2 regions of the Fictibacillus nanhaiensis genome follow, and region 1 is predicted to be linked to the other one. Evidence: riboswitches for the same ligand, from Rfam matches in the RefSeq annotation. Region 1 holds a riboswitch; the other holds the start of a gene.

Region 1 (7,615 bases):
TAAAAGAACATGGTAGCTCTCCATTCGAACATCAGCTGGTATATCATCTGATTTCGTTTCACCGACGAGCGGGTTTAAGAAGAGGCCATCCACCGTTTCAAGCGCTGTTTTTTGGATATATTCATGTGCACGGTGAACTGGATTTCTCGTTTGAAAGCCTACTACTGTTTTCCAGCCCATATCACGAAACGTCTTTCTCGTTTCACTAGGATCGAGATGATAGGCTTCGAATTCCTTTTTCAGGGGACGTTTAACGAGCGTGATGTCTCCGCCTACATACACAGAAGGACGATCCAGCAATTTCTTTACACCAGGATGATCGTTATCAGTCGTTTTGTAGACTTTCTCTGCTTCTATTTGCTTAATAGGAGTATAAATATCACTAACCTGCAGGATTCCGTAAGTATCTCCTTTGTACGTTAACCGAACTTCTTCACCCACGCTGAGTCCTTCAGCTGTTTCGCGATTCACCGGTAACGTGATTGGAAGGCTCCAAACCGTTCCATCACTTAGTCTGATGTCATGAACAACAGATTGATAGTCTTCTTGATTTAAGAATCCTGTTAACGGGCTATATGCTCCTATAGCGATTAATTCAAGATCACTAAGTGCTGTCGCATCGAGAGTTATTTCTTTTTTTATGTGTTGATAAGGTGTCTCTGGCTGATAACGGTTGATTAATTTTCCTCCATGGGGCTGTATGGTACTCATTAAGTTTCTCTCCTCCTGAGATTCTCTTTATTGGCTATCGCTTTGATGAAGGCCGCATTCTAGTTTTCCTAAACCAGACCAACGTCCAGAACGAAGGTCATCTGCGTTTAGTGCTGCTTGTGTACATGGCTCACAACCTATACTTGGATAGCCATTATCGTGAAGTTTGTTATACGGCAAATCATATTTGTGGGCGTAACGCCAAATGTCTTTCCAAGTCCAATGAATAAGCGGACAAATTTTAATGCTTTTAAATCGCCCGTCCCGATTAACAAATTGCGTGTTTTGGCGGGTAGGTGATTGTTCACGGCGCAGTCCTGAAAGCCAGGCTGCTACTCCATTCAGTTCTTCTTCTAAAGGAATCACTTTTCGAATATTGCAGCATTGATTCGGATTTGATTTCCAAAGCTGTTCACCATACTTACTTGCCTGTTCTTCAAGAGATAAAGCCGGTGTTTTTAATTTGATACGAAGGGATGGATATCTTTTCTTCGCTGCTTCAATGACTTCATACGTTTCTTGAAAATGCAGATGCGTATCAAGAAAAACAATTTGAGCATCCGGTTTTACTTGATGAACAAGATCAACTAGGACGCTTCCTTCAAGTCCGAAGCTGCACGCATAAACCAGATCATCTTCATACGTTTCATAAGCCCACTTCAAAACATGCAGTGCACCTTTTGTGGGGTTATCACTGTTAAAATCACGCGTTTTGTTGTCCCATGTTTCGTACGTTAGCAATGTGTTACCTCCTTCTTGCCATTAAAAAAGCGGCTTTAACGTTTTTAGGACTTTGCCCAATCGTTAAAACCGCCTCTAGTTTTCTAGTCAGCGAGCTATTTAATTCTGACCTTCTCGTTTTTTTCGAGTTGAATTACTTTTCCATCTTGTACGATTAATGTGATCGATCCAAATTTGATACTGCTCAGCATTTGTTTAAGCTGAGGAAGAAAATCGTTTGCACTCTTTTCGTTCGCCACTCCACTGCCTCCCTTTCTAACATTCTATCTTTAAAAGGCTTTTTTCTAAAAATGTCGTTTGGTCATTTTTGTTTTGTCTTCATTGACAAGTTGATTGGAGCGCAAGATGCGAGACTCCTGGGGGATCAGCGGGACAGGTGAGACACCTAAGGACACAAAGTGTCGAGGTGGCTCACCGCACGCCCCCCGGAAAGCGAGCATTCTGGAGCGGAAATCAACTACTCTCAAGAGCAACAAAAAAACCTTCCCATTTCGGAAAGATAGTGGAGGTAAACGTATTACCTTATCTTCCAAAATGTAAAAACATTCTGCTGGAGTTAGCACCTTACGATTGCAGGTTGCCGGGTTTCATCGGGCCAGATCCCTTCACCACTCTTGATAAGAGTTTAAATTTTATAAAATCATATCATATCTGAAATGGATATCAAGACCTATTTTTTCATTTTTCTATTTTTACAAAAAATTTAAACAAACAGTTGACTTTTTATCTTTTAGGATCATATAGTATTAACTAAAATTTAATCCGTATCGCTGATCGGTAAACCGAAGGCTCTTAACATCACTTGTTAAGGGCCTTTTTATTTTGAGGAGGAAGAATATGAAAAAGTTAATCGTATTGGCTCTAATTGGTCTTGTTGCACAGTTGATTGATGGTTCACTAGGTATGGCTTATGGCGTTACATCTACATCATTGCTCTTAGTAGCGGGAATTGCTCCTGCAGCTGCATCTGCATCAGTACATCTTGCTGAAGTCGTAACCACTGCGGCATCCGGCGCTTCTCATATTAAGTTCGGAAACGTTGACCGGCAAGTCGTTCTTCGTCTAATCCTCCCCGGCTCTATAGGAGCTTTTGTAGGTGCTTGTTTTTTAAGTAACCTGCCTGGAGATGTTGTTAAACCATATATCTCTATCTTTTTAATTATCCTTGGGATTTATATCTTATATCGTTTTTTGTTCAAACTTGGAGAGAAGAAACAAACAGCGAATGGTAAACCTTTTACAAAGAAACAACTTATTCCACTTGGATTATTAGCAGGTTTTTTAGATGCTACAGGTGGTGGAGGCTGGGGCCCAGTCACTACTCCGGTCCTAATGGCAAAACAAGATCTAACAACCAGAAAAGTGATCGGTTCTGTCGATACGAGCGAATTTGCAGTAGCTGTTTCTGCTTCACTCGGTTTCTTTATCGCCCTTGGTTGGGAACAAGTTGAATGGCTTTGGGTCGGAGCTTTAATGATTGGAGGAGTGATTGCGGCTCCCATTGCCGCGTGGCTTGTCCGTCTTATACCCTCACACATACTAGGGGTCTTAGTCGGAGGGCTCATCATTATTACCAACACAAGAACGCTTCTTCACACTCTTGGAGTGCCACATAACATGTTGTTCTCGATCTACTTTGTACTTGCTGCTTTTTGGGCGGTTGGAGTTATCTATGCGGTCAAAATCAATCCTGAAAATAAAAATCCGAAATTTTTAAAAAATTCTGTTGACTATTGATTATGAGCTATGTATTATAAATCTTAATTCAATATTCAAATCTTCTTATCCAGAGAGGCTGAGGGACTGACCCTATGAAGCCCGGCAACCAGCGGAAACGCATGGTGCTAATTTCAGCAGAACAATCATTGTTCTGAAAGATGAGACTTCGATCGGGTGAAATCATCGGGACCTCTTCTTTTGGAAGAGGTCTTTTTTTCTGGGATAAGTTGAAACTGAATGAGATTGAATATAAAAATATTAACGTTGAGGAGAGATTTCAAAATGACTGATCAAAATTCAAAAAGACAGTACGGGTTTGAAACGATTTCATTACACGAGGGTCAAAAAGTAGATCCTACTACAGGAGCTCGCGCTGTTCCGATCTACCAGACCACTTCTTATCAGTTCAATTCAACAGAGCACGCAGCAAACTTATTTGCCCTAAAAGAATTCGGTAACATCTACACACGTTTGATGAACCCGACGCAAGACGCTTTTGAGCAGACTATCGCAAAGCTTGAAGGCGGTGTTGGAGCACTTGCTCTTGCTTCCGGTCAGGCTGCGATTACGAATGCCATATTTAATATTGCAGGCTCTGGTGATGAAATCGTTGCTTCTACCTCTCTGTATGGTGGAACGTATAATCTGTTCTCTGTCACTCTCCCTAAGCTCGGTATTCATACACAATTCGCTGAGATTGATAACCTTCAATCGTTTAAAGATGCTATAACTGAAAAAACAAAAGCCGTTTACATCGAGACCATCGGCAATCCAAAAATCGATGTTGCAGATATTCAAGCCATTGCTGATATCGCACATGACGCAGGGGTTCCTCTTATAGTGGATAATACGTTGGCAACTCCTTACCTTTGTCGTCCGATCGAGCATGGAGCAGATATCGTCGTCCACTCTGCAACAAAATTCATCGGAGGACATGGCACTTCAGTCGGTGGAGTAATCATTGATTCTGGAAAATTTGATTGGAGCAATGGTAAATTTCCAGGTTTAACTGAACCAGACCCAAGTTATAAAGGTATTGTGTATACGGATGCATTTGGTCCCCTTGCTTATATATTAAAAGCACGTGTTCAGCTGCTTCGAGATCTAGGGTCCTCCATCGCACCTTTCAACTCATTTTTATTTATTCAAGGACTAGAAACACTTGCACTACGAATAGAACGTCATGTTGAAAACACCGTAAAAATTGCGAAATTCTTACAGGATCACCCTTCTGTTGATTGGGTAAATTACGCCGGACTTCCAAGCAGCCCTTATTATGAGCTTGCTCAAAAATACTTGCCTAAAGGAGCGGGAGCCATTTTAACATTCGGTGTTAAGGGTGGTGTTGAAGAAGGCAAAAAGTTAATCGAAAATGTGAGTATCTTCTCCCACCTCGCAAATGTTGGAGACTCAAAATCATTGATCATCCATCCAGCCAGCACGACCCATCAACAACTATCAGAAGAAGAACAAAGAAAATCTGGCGTGAGTCCAGAATTAATTCGTCTCTCAATCGGTATTGAAACCGTAGACGATCTTATCTATGATTTAGATCACGCATTAAAAGCAATCTCTCTTTCTCCTACAGGATTGTAAAATATACACGTAGGCTGTTCAAAGAATTTCTTTGAACAGCTTTTTTGTTGCAAGGACATTTCTTCTGTTTACAGCGAGCATCTAAAAGGGATACCAACTACTCTTAAAAGCATTAATTGAAACGAAAAATTGCTTTGTAATAAATCAGTTTCTACTTACAAATACTAAAGGTATTAAATTTTAGAATGAGGGCTCATAATGTTTACCACTATAAGAGTGATTGTTTTGATGTTCTTATGTCATATTCTTTTTCTCACGCCTAAAGTAGATGCAGGTGTTGTAAATCGTTTCGAAGTTGAGAAATATGGAGATGTGATCTGGGAAGTCCCTTCAAAGAAGAAACAAGTTGCCATCACTTTTGACGATGGACCAGACCCCGTATATACTTCCCAGATCCTAGATGTTCTTAAAAAGGAAGGCGTTCATGCTACATTCTTTCTTATTGGAAGACGGGTTGAAAAGTACCCAGAGATTGTTAAAAGAGAACTAAAAGAAGGACATGAAATTGGCAACCATACGTATAATCATCCAAGTTTCCACACAATTTCAAGGCATAAAGTAGTAGTGGAAACAAGAAAGACAGAGCATCTTCTAGATCCTGGTCATCATTCAGATTACATAAAATTGTTTCGACCTCCAGGTGGGACGGTTACAGAGAACAGTTTAAAAGTCTTGAAAAAAGAGGGATATAAGGTTATCCTCTGGTCCTGGCATCAAGATCCACGTGATTGGACTAATCCAGGATCTGAAAGGATCGCTAGACATATCCTAACAAATTTGAAAAACGGAGATATTATTCTTTTGCATGATTCTGGAGGTAACCGAAGTCAAACCGTTGCTGCATTAAAGATCATCCTTCCTAGATTAAAAGAAATGGGTTATGAAATCGTAACAGTTGATGAACTATTAAAAATGCACCCCCGATACAATGAGTTTCATGGTACTGAAATGAAGAAGAAAGAAGAAGTACCATCATTAATTGAATAAGTAATGAAAAGAACAATTTATTAAATGAATTGTTCTTTTCTATTTTAATAATTTCGCTCCTCCCTTTTATCAAACGCTTGGCAACTATTCGTTTTTAACGATAAATAAAAGCGCTTGCATTTTATAATCACTGTACTATAATACTTGTATACAAGTATACTCGTTCTACAAAAGGAGGTTATTACGTTGAACGATACTAATGATTTTCTTTATCCTGAAAAGTGGCTTTCAAAAGCTTCAACTGGAGAACGTGTCGCATGTGAGTTGAGAATGAGGATTATTTCTGGACTAATTGAAAGCGGTACCACTCTGTCTGAAAATAAATTAGCTGCTGAATATCATGTAAGCCGCTCTCCTATAAGGGAGGCACTTAAGGTTCTATCAAATGAAAACCTAATCCGGTTAGAGCGTATGGGTGCAGTTGTGGTCGGATTAACAGAAAAAGAAATAGAAGAAATTTATGATGTTCGACTACTTATTGAGACATTTGTGTTTGAACGACTTGTTAAAAACGACACGACTCAAGTGGTGAGAGAACTCACAAAAATTTTAGAGATGATGCAGATCGCAATTAAGTACAAAGACGCTGACGAGTTTGCTCTTCAAGATGTCTTGTTTCATGAAACAATCATTCGTTCAATTGATCATTCTTACATCACGATGATTTGGAACAATACAAAACCTGTTATGGAAAGCTTCATCTTATTATCGATGCGCATGCATTTTAACGAAAAATACGATGACCTTTCTCGAATCATGAAGAACCATGAACTCTACATTGATGCGATCTCTTCTAAAAATAGAGAGATCATGATTCAATCGCTTCATCAAAATTTTGATGATGTTCAAGGAAAAGTAGATGATTTATGGATGTCACAACAAATGCTATCAAAAGCACGGGAGCAAGAAAAGGAGTAGATCAATGACGGATATCGACGGTACACAACATAGAAAAAGCTATATGATAGGAGTCGACATCGGAACTACGAGTACAAAAGCAGTTTTGTTTAACGAAAAAGGTAAAGTTCTTTCACAGGAAAACATCGGGTATCCACTTCACACACCTGACATTTCGACTGCGGTACAAGACCCAGAGGAAATCTTTCAGACGGTTTTGCAAACCCTTACAAATGTAATCAAACGCTCTTCAATTCCATCTAGCGCTATCTCGTTCATTTCTTTTAGCTCTGCGATGCACAGCGTGATTGCAATGGATGAAGACGATCAACCGTTAACACCTTGCATCACTTGGGCAGATAACCGCAGTGAAGCTTGGGCACGGAAAATTAAAACGCAATGTAACGGACATGAGATCTATAAGCGAACAGGTACTCCTATCCATCCAATGAGTCCACTAAGTAAAATCGCTTGGATTGTAAATGATCAGCCTGAAATCGCAGCAAGAGCAAAAAAATATATAGGAATTAAAGAGTTCATCTTCCATCGCTTATTCAATGAATATGTTGTCGATCATTCTCTTGCTTCAGCCATGGGGATCATGAATTTGCAAAACCTGGAATGGGATGAAGAAGCTTTACGTGTTGCTGGGATTAATCGTGACCAACTATCTACCTTAGTTCCAACGACAACGATCTTCAATCATTGTCAATTGGATATTGCAAAACAGATAGGAATTGATCCGAAAACACCATTTATTATTGGAGCAAGCGATGGTGTGTTATCAAACCTAGGTGTTGATGCGATTGGTAAGGGTGAGATTGCTGTAACCATTGGTACGAGCGGAGCTATTCGTACAATCATAGATAAGCCACAAACAGATGAAAAAGGCAGAATTTTTTGTTATGCCTTAACAGAGAATCATTGGGTCATCGGTGGGCCAGTAAACAACGGCGGTGTTGTC
Region 2 (7,615 bases), 1.9 Mb from region 1:
AAAACAAGAATCATTGTTCTTTTTCTCAACAGTTCGCTTATAGAAAGGGGGGGTCTATAGTGAGCTTAATCGGTAGCCTATTAGGATTTAAGAAAAGAAAAAAAGGTAAGAAACATGCAGCATAACTAATAAAGCCGGGGATTTCTCCTCGGCTTTTAACTATTTTTAGAACTCTATGTTACATAGCGCCTTTTTCAATGAAATTAGGAGGATATCCAAACCCTTTCAAGGACAAGCACATATAGTACAAGCAAGGGGGATTTTTAATAAATAATAGTTATGTTCGATGTAAACTAAGTGTTTCTAAAAGTGAATCATCTTCTATTTATTTCTTTGTATCTTCCCTTCGTAAAGTAATATAAGGGGGAATATCATTGTATATTCGCAAACGGGTTCCTGGAAAGGACGATCCTTTTTTAGTAGATATGGTAGTAAGTAATTTTCAAGTCCGTAAAAACGTGATTGAAATGATTATAAACATGGCGAATGAGGTTATGATTGTCTGTGACAGCAATGACACGATCATCGGCTTTGTATGTTATCGTTTCAGAATTGGACCTACAATCTTTGTGGACTATGTCGTGTTAGATACAAAACATCAAGGAAAAGGCATCGCTACCTCATTTCTTCCCGTATTTGAGAGTCACCTTATGAAACAAGGAATTCGCAATGTATTTGGTACGGTTGATGAAGAGAATACAGATGCTCTAAAGACATTTCAGCATTGGGGCTTTAAAGTTCACGGCCAGCTAGGTTCTAGCATCGTTATCCAAAAAGAGCTTACGTCGTCTAATTCTATTTCAACGCCGACTGGTGTTCGTACGAAGTCAAGTGTAAGAAAGCTTGCTACTCCTCCATCGCTTAGCTAAGTCATGGAAAATATTTAAGCAGATCTTCTATGTAAGATCTGCTTTTTGCATTCCTATGATGTTTTATTTCAATGCTGCTCTTAGAAAGTAGTCGATTTCCGCTCCATGTTGCGCGCTTTCCAGGGGGCGAACGGTGAGCCTCCTGCCGCTACGCGCCATTAGGAGTCTCCACCTGACCGCTCGTCCCATAGGAGTCGGCAACCCTCCGCTCCTATCAACTTGCATGGAAGGTGAAATAAAAAATACACTGTCCGATAGTAATGTTATTTAAAACATTGTGCTTTCATTGTCTTCTTGAATCTTTGATTGGAGTGTAAGTTGCTAGACTCCTACGGGACAGGCGGGCAGTCCTAAATGTGAAAGTGGCTCGTTCAGCCCCGACAAGCAAAAGGTAAATAGGCAAGGAAGGTGTTCTTTACCTTCATGATCTATTTACCTTTTGACCTCGAGGGGCTAGTCACTGCAACTAGACAGGTGAGACACTTAAGAGTGAAACGTCCGAATGTGGCTCACCGCCTGCCCCGTGGAAAGCGAGTATCTGCAACGGAGATCAATACTTCCAAAAGTAACCTTTAAAAAAATGCTATTAAAAAAGAAAATAAAAAAGCCAACTCATGATTTGATCAAAAGTACAAATCAAAAAGTCGGCTTTGTAACATTTATAGTAAGAATGAATAAGTCTTATTGTTCTTACAGGTCTAAGAGATTTTGTTGACGTCTCGTCTTCTTCGATCCATTCACCTGATGGTTGTTTGGATTGAAGATTTCTTCGATATATCTTTGATTCCAATCACTAGTAAATTCTTTATCAGAACAGATACATCCACTTAGATCATATCGGAAAAGGCCACAGTGCGGGCAGTTACTCATACTAATCCCCCCTTGAGTCAACATAACATATTCTATGAACATCTAAGAGAGTTGGCAACGGCATTCGTACAGCTTTTCCAGCACATAAAATGCTGATTTTTATTGAAATTACTTATTCATCCAATCTGGCTTATGAAACTCTTCGAAATCACTTTGAATGACCTTCTTAAATGCATCTGACTCTACGGCAGCTTTTAAATCTTTTGCGAGCTGTGAATTCTTATCTTTTTCAAGTACAACAATTCGATTGATGATATCTTCTGGAAGTTTATCTTTTACTAGCGCATCCTTTAAATCTAGACCTGATGATAGAGCAAAGTTTCCGTTAACTGCCGCTAAATCTACGGAGTCTAGTGTTCTTGGTGTTTGAGCGGCTTCTACAGGTTGGAACTTTAAGTTCTTTGGATTTTTCGTGACATCTTTTTCCGAGACTCTGAGTGGATTTGCGGAAGAATCGATTTCAATCAGTCCATTGTCTCTCAGAACAGTAAGGCCTCTTGCTAAGTTCGTTGGATCATTCGCTAGAGAAACCGTGCTTCCGGGCTTAATCTCGTCTATTGACTTGTATTTCTTAGAATAGATACCGATTGGCGCAGTAGGCACCGTAATCACAGAAGCTAGTTTCATATCATTCTCTTCTGAAAAAGCATCCATGTACACTTTATGTTGAAACAAATTTGCATCTAACGAACCACTCTTTAAAGAGATATTCGGCTGTACATAATCATTGAATTCTTTTACTTCAACTGCGTATCCTTTTTTCTCGAGATATGGCTTTACACCTTTTTCTAGCATGTCGCTGTAAGGCACGGTTGCGCCGAGTGTTATCTTCTTCTCACTCTCACCTGAAGCGCCACACCCTGCTAGAATACCGATTAAGAGCGCTGCTGATATAAAGACTTTGAATCGTTTCATAAGATTTCTCCTCCACTCTCCACTTATTTACTTTCCGTTAACACCGGTCTAAATCTAGCCGCTGGATGATCATTAGGCAGCAAAGGTTGTCCAGGTGTAAACAATTTTTCACGAAGCGTGCCCCTGTTGTACTCTTTTTTGTATAGTCCTCTTTCTTGAAGAACAGGTACAACAAGCTCTACAAAAGCTTCTAAGTCTCCTGGTGTTACAAGGTGATTTAGGTTAAAACCGTCTACGCCAGACTCTTCAAACTGCTTTTGAATACCATCCGCTACCTCTTCAGGGTTCCCCACTATGAAACTACCTCTGTCAGGAGACTCGAAGCGATTCAATACTTCTCCCACTGTTAACGGTTTAGGCGCATCCGTAGTGAGTGTGGCGGCTTTATAATGTCCGCCCTCTGTTGATTTGTTGTACGAGAATGGAAGTTCCGGATCTAACTCTTCATACTCCGCGATATCATAACCGCTCGCTCCATACTGCGCTTTTGCAGCATCCGCGCTCCAAACACTTGCATATTCTTTGAATTTCTCCTCCGCCTCTTCAGTCGTTCTCCCCACCACCACATTTAAAAATGAAAAGATCTTAAGGTTTTCTGGGTTTCGGCCATGTTTGATAGCGCGTTTACGAATGTCGTCCGCATAAAAACGAATTCTCTCTGGTGTTGGACCACCTACAAAGATGCATTCAGCATGCTTTGCCGCAAAGTCTCGTCCTCTCTCAGACGTTCCCGCTTGATAGATAACAGGTGTGCGCTGCAGAGATGGTTCACTTAAGTGAGGTCCTTCCACGCTAAAATATTGTCCTTCATGATTGATCTCATGAACTTTTTCAGGATCCACCAGTTTATTGTTTTCAACATCTTCAACAACGGCTCCGTCTTCCCAGCTGCTCTCCCAAAGTTTATAAGAAACATCTAAATATTCATCTGCGATGTTGTATCGTTCATCGTGTTTAATCATATTCTGCAGTCCAAAATTCCTTGCCGCATTCGGCAGATAAGAGGTGACTACGTTCCAAGCAATTCGGCCATTCGTTAGATGGTCTAGCGTAGAAAAGCGGCGCGCGTTCCCAAACGGCTGTTCATACGTTGTGCTTACCGTCACGGCAAAAGATAGATTTTCTGTTACGCTCGCCATAGCCGATACAAGAAGTGCGGGATCATTTAAAGGAACTTGAAGTCCATCTTGAATAGAAGGTGTCTTGCTTTGTCTATAAACGTCATAAACGCCCAATACATCTGCAAAGAACACAGCATCAAACTTCCCTCTTTCTAAAAGCTTCGCATACTCAATCCAGTATTTTAGATCTTTATAACCTCTATGTCTCTTGTTCTCCGGGTGCTTCCAAAGGCCATGAGAATTGTGCATGGCACTCGTCATCTCAAACGCGTTCAACAAAATTTCTTTACTCAACATACATTCCTCCGTATCCAATTTTTTCGTACCCGTTCCAAGAGAAAATAAAAAACCTCTTCAACTATGAGAAGAGGTTAAAAAATACGTGAAATAAACATACGTATATAGATTTCCTCTTATCTTTCAAGCTTTCGCCTGCTGGAATTGGCACAGTCCTAAAAATAGTTGTTGCCGAGGCTTCAAAGGGCCAGTCCCTCCACCTCTCTCGATAAGAAATCGATATGATTCAATTTAATAACGAAATATACAGGATTAAAAATAGCCTGTCAATGCAATTTAAAAAAATAAAATAATTTTCTTAACAATCAGTTTTTAGTTGACAGTGGTTGGCATTATCCTCTATAGTGATGACTAATAATTAAATATTTTCTTATCAAGAGTCAGGGGAGGAACTGGTCCTACGATCCTGCAGCAACCGCTTTGTTCAAAAGAAAGGTGCTAATTCCAGCAGATGTTTTTTTAATGTCTGAAAGATGAGAGAGCGTGTTAGCATATGGAATCTACGTCCTCTTTCGTCTTTGAAAGAGGGCTTTTTTGTTTTTCCTTCGCTGTTCTTGTGTGTAGTTGATTTCCGCTCCAGGACGCTCGCTTTCCGCGGGGCGAGCGGTGAGCCACTTCGCGCTTCGCGCCCTTAAGGGTCTCACCTGCTCACTCGTCCCGCAGGAGTCTAGCACCTTGCGCTGCAATCAACCTATCGAAGAAGACTTATAACAAAACCAATCCAAAACCAAAAACCACTTACAGATAAAAAAATTAGGAGGGAACTATGAGCATTCCATTGAGAAAAACCACTGAAATAGATCATTTTGAAGAAGCGATAAATACCGCACTAGCACTAAAAGAAGTTTTCAAGAAACGGGCAGAATTTGTAGATCGAGAAGGCGTTTTTCCTTATGAGAATTTCCAAGATTTAAAGGATGCTGGCTTTCTTTCTCTTACCATTCCAAAAGAATATGGCGGTAAAGGGTTAAACCTAGTTGAATTCTTAACCATTCAAGAACATTTAGCGGAGGGAGATGCTCCTACTGCCCTTTCTCTTGGGTGGCATTTGGGTACTTTTTTAGAGGCGGCGGAAAACCAGCATTGGAGTGGTGATGCGTTCGCTGATCTTAGCCGGAAAGTAGTGGAACAAAAAGCACTCATCAACTTGGCACAAACAGAGCGTGCGACAGGAAGTCCTTCTCGCGGAGGTATTCCTACAACAACCGCTGTTAAGAAAGCAGATGGATGGTTGATCAACGGAAGCAAAGCTTTTACTTCTATGGCAGAGGCCCTTGATTACTCGGTCGTAACCGCTACCATTTCAGAAACTAACCATAAAGGATTTTTCTTAGTGAATCATCGTGAAAAAGGGGTTTTTGTAAAAGAAACATGGGACAGTATCTCTATGAGAGGCACAAAAAGTGACGATCTCCTTTTGAAAGATGTTTATGTGTCCAAGGAAAACCTTCTTGTTGTTGAAGATGAGAAGAACATCGTTCCGAAAGGCTGGTATCTTCAAGTCCCTGCTGTGTACTTAGGTATCGCAAGAGCTGCGCGGAATTATGCAATTGAATTTGCGTCAGAATATAGCCCTAACACGTTATCAGGACCTATCTCAGAAGTACCTGAGGTGAGAAGAAAGATTGGCAAGATTGAACTTGAGCTATTCCAAGCGAGAACAATTCTTCATGCCGTTGCTGAAAAATGGGTAAATCAGCCTGAACAACGTAAGAATCTAGGTACAGAACTTGCGGCCGTTAAGCATTCTGTAACGAACAGTGCGAATAGAGTCGTTGATCTTGCCATGAGAATCGTTGGGGCGAGAAGTCTTTCTGTACAAAATCCGCTTCAGCGGCATTTCAGAGATGTGAGAGCTGGACTTCATAATCCACCAACAGATGATGCAATCGTTTATTCTTTGGCGGATGCAGCGCTGAAATAAATGAAGTCAACTGACAGATTCATGTTAAACTCAACATATTTTTGTATGATGAGATTTGGATCACCATAGGTTATTATGGATACAATATATTTCCATATCAATCAATAAAAGGTGGTCTACTCATGAGAGCGCTTCTTACATTCACTTATTTACAAGCTCTTTCTTGCATCTTCCCAGTCATCATCTTTGGGGCGTTAGCTCTTTCAAAGTTCTTCAGCATTCCGTTCATCCCTCGATACGATTTCATACTTCTTTTATGTCTCATCACACAAGTTGCTATGATTCTAACGAAACTTGAAACGATTGATGAACTTAAAGTCATCTGTGTCTTCCACTTGATCGGACTTGCTCTAGAACTATTTAAAGTTCATATGGGGTCTTGGAGCTATCCAGAAGACGCTTATTCGAAAATTTACGGTGTACCTCTTTATAGCGGTTTTATGTATGCAAGTGTTGCGAGCTATATTTGCCAAAGCTGGAGAAGGCTCGACCTACAGATAACGGGTTGGCCGTATCCTCTCTTTTCTTTTGGTATTTGTGTGCTGATCTATTTAAACTTTTTTATCCATCATTACTTGTTTGATGCCAGATGGATTCTGATTCTGCTTTTATTTCCTATCTTTTATAAGACCGTTGTTCATTATACGATCAACGAGCGTGTCTATAAGATGCCGATCCTTCTTTCCTTTTTGTTGATCGGATTTTTTATTTGGATCGCTGAAAACATTACAACGTTTCTAGGTGCCTGGCAGTATCCGAATCAGGAAGCCGCTTGGTCACTCGTTCATATTGGTAAGATCAGCTCTTGGTTCTTGCTCGTGATCATCAGCATCATTATCGTGGCACAGTTAAAACGGATAAAAAGTCACCAAGACGAGATTTTCACGCATACGAAACACCTTTAAGCTACCTTTAGCTTTCAGGTGTTTTTTTGTTATGCCCCTTCGTAATAAATCTGCATGTTCAAGATGTCCCCTCCATATGCATACAGAGATGACGTTTAAACCTTCTAAAAGAGAGGAGCTCATCACATGGATAAGAACCCTAAAGATCAACAGCAACGAAGGCAAATGCAGATTCCTCAGCCGATTCGCAGTGATGGTGCGGGTGCTACCGACTTAGGACCTCGCGACATCATGCGTGACATACAAAATCCGGATATGCTAGTTTCACCTGCAACAGATGCGGGAACTGTGCCGAATTTGCGCTTTTCCTATTCAGATACACATATGCAATTAAATTTTGGGGGCTGGTCGAGAGAAATTACGGTTCGTGAGCTTCCCGTCGCCAAGACGCTTGCCGGAGTAAATATGCGACTTACCCCAGGCGGTGTGAGAGAGCTGCATTGGCACCAAGAAGCGGAATGGGCTTATATGATTTTAGGCCGTGCTCGGATTACCTCGGTTGATCAAAACGGCAGGAATTTTATCGCCGATGTGGGTGAAGGTGATCTTTGGTACTTCCCGCCTGGCATTCCTCACTCGATTCAAGGGCTTGAAGAAGGCTGTGAGTTTTTACTTGTTTTTGATAATGGAAATTTTTCTGATCTTAGTACGTTTTCTATTTCAGATTGGTTTGCACATACACCAAAAGAAGTACTCTCAGCCAACTTCGGTATA

Evidence for each region. A riboswitch is a leader RNA that binds a small molecule or an ion and turns the genes downstream of it on or off. The one in region 1 is predicted to bind S-adenosylmethionine.
Region 2: it holds a riboswitch for S-adenosylmethionine, as region 1 does, so the genes downstream of both, ACFS5O_RS04185 (acyl-CoA dehydrogenase family protein) here and ACFS5O_RS13975 (homocysteine synthase) in region 1, are expected to answer to the same signal.

Annotation. Positions count from the first base shown of each region.
Region 1 covers NZ_JBHUPF010000006.1:2,004,258-2,011,872, reverse strand. Annotated here, with positions in the region: gene sat (sulfate adenylyltransferase) at 1-711, opposite strand, end outside; gene ACFS5O_RS13990 (phosphoadenylyl-sulfate reductase) at 739-1,452, opposite strand; gene ACFS5O_RS13985 (YezD family protein) at 1,548-1,691, opposite strand; SAM riboswitch class I at 1,972-2,076, opposite strand; gene ACFS5O_RS13980 (sulfite exporter TauE/SafE family protein) at 2,290-3,189, shown strand; SAM riboswitch class I at 3,232-3,336, shown strand; gene ACFS5O_RS13975 (homocysteine synthase) at 3,454-4,767, shown strand; gene ACFS5O_RS13970 (polysaccharide deacetylase family protein) at 4,966-5,754, shown strand; gene ACFS5O_RS13965 (GntR family transcriptional regulator) at 5,941-6,672, shown strand; gene gntK (gluconokinase) at 6,716-7,615, shown strand, end outside.
Region 2 covers NZ_JBHUPF010000006.1:75,894-83,508, reverse strand. Annotated here, with positions in the region: gene ACFS5O_RS04205 (GNAT family N-acetyltransferase) at 375-869, shown strand; gene ACFS5O_RS04200 (hypothetical protein) at 1,560-1,739, opposite strand; gene ACFS5O_RS04195 (MetQ/NlpA family ABC transporter substrate-binding protein) at 1,848-2,654, opposite strand; gene ACFS5O_RS04190 (LLM class flavin-dependent oxidoreductase) at 2,678-4,069, opposite strand; SAM riboswitch class I at 4,186-4,287, opposite strand; SAM riboswitch class I at 4,440-4,552, shown strand; gene ACFS5O_RS04185 (acyl-CoA dehydrogenase family protein) at 4,839-5,996, shown strand; gene ACFS5O_RS04180 (DUF817 domain-containing protein) at 6,119-6,901, shown strand; gene ACFS5O_RS04175 (oxalate decarboxylase family bicupin) at 7,028-7,615, shown strand, end outside.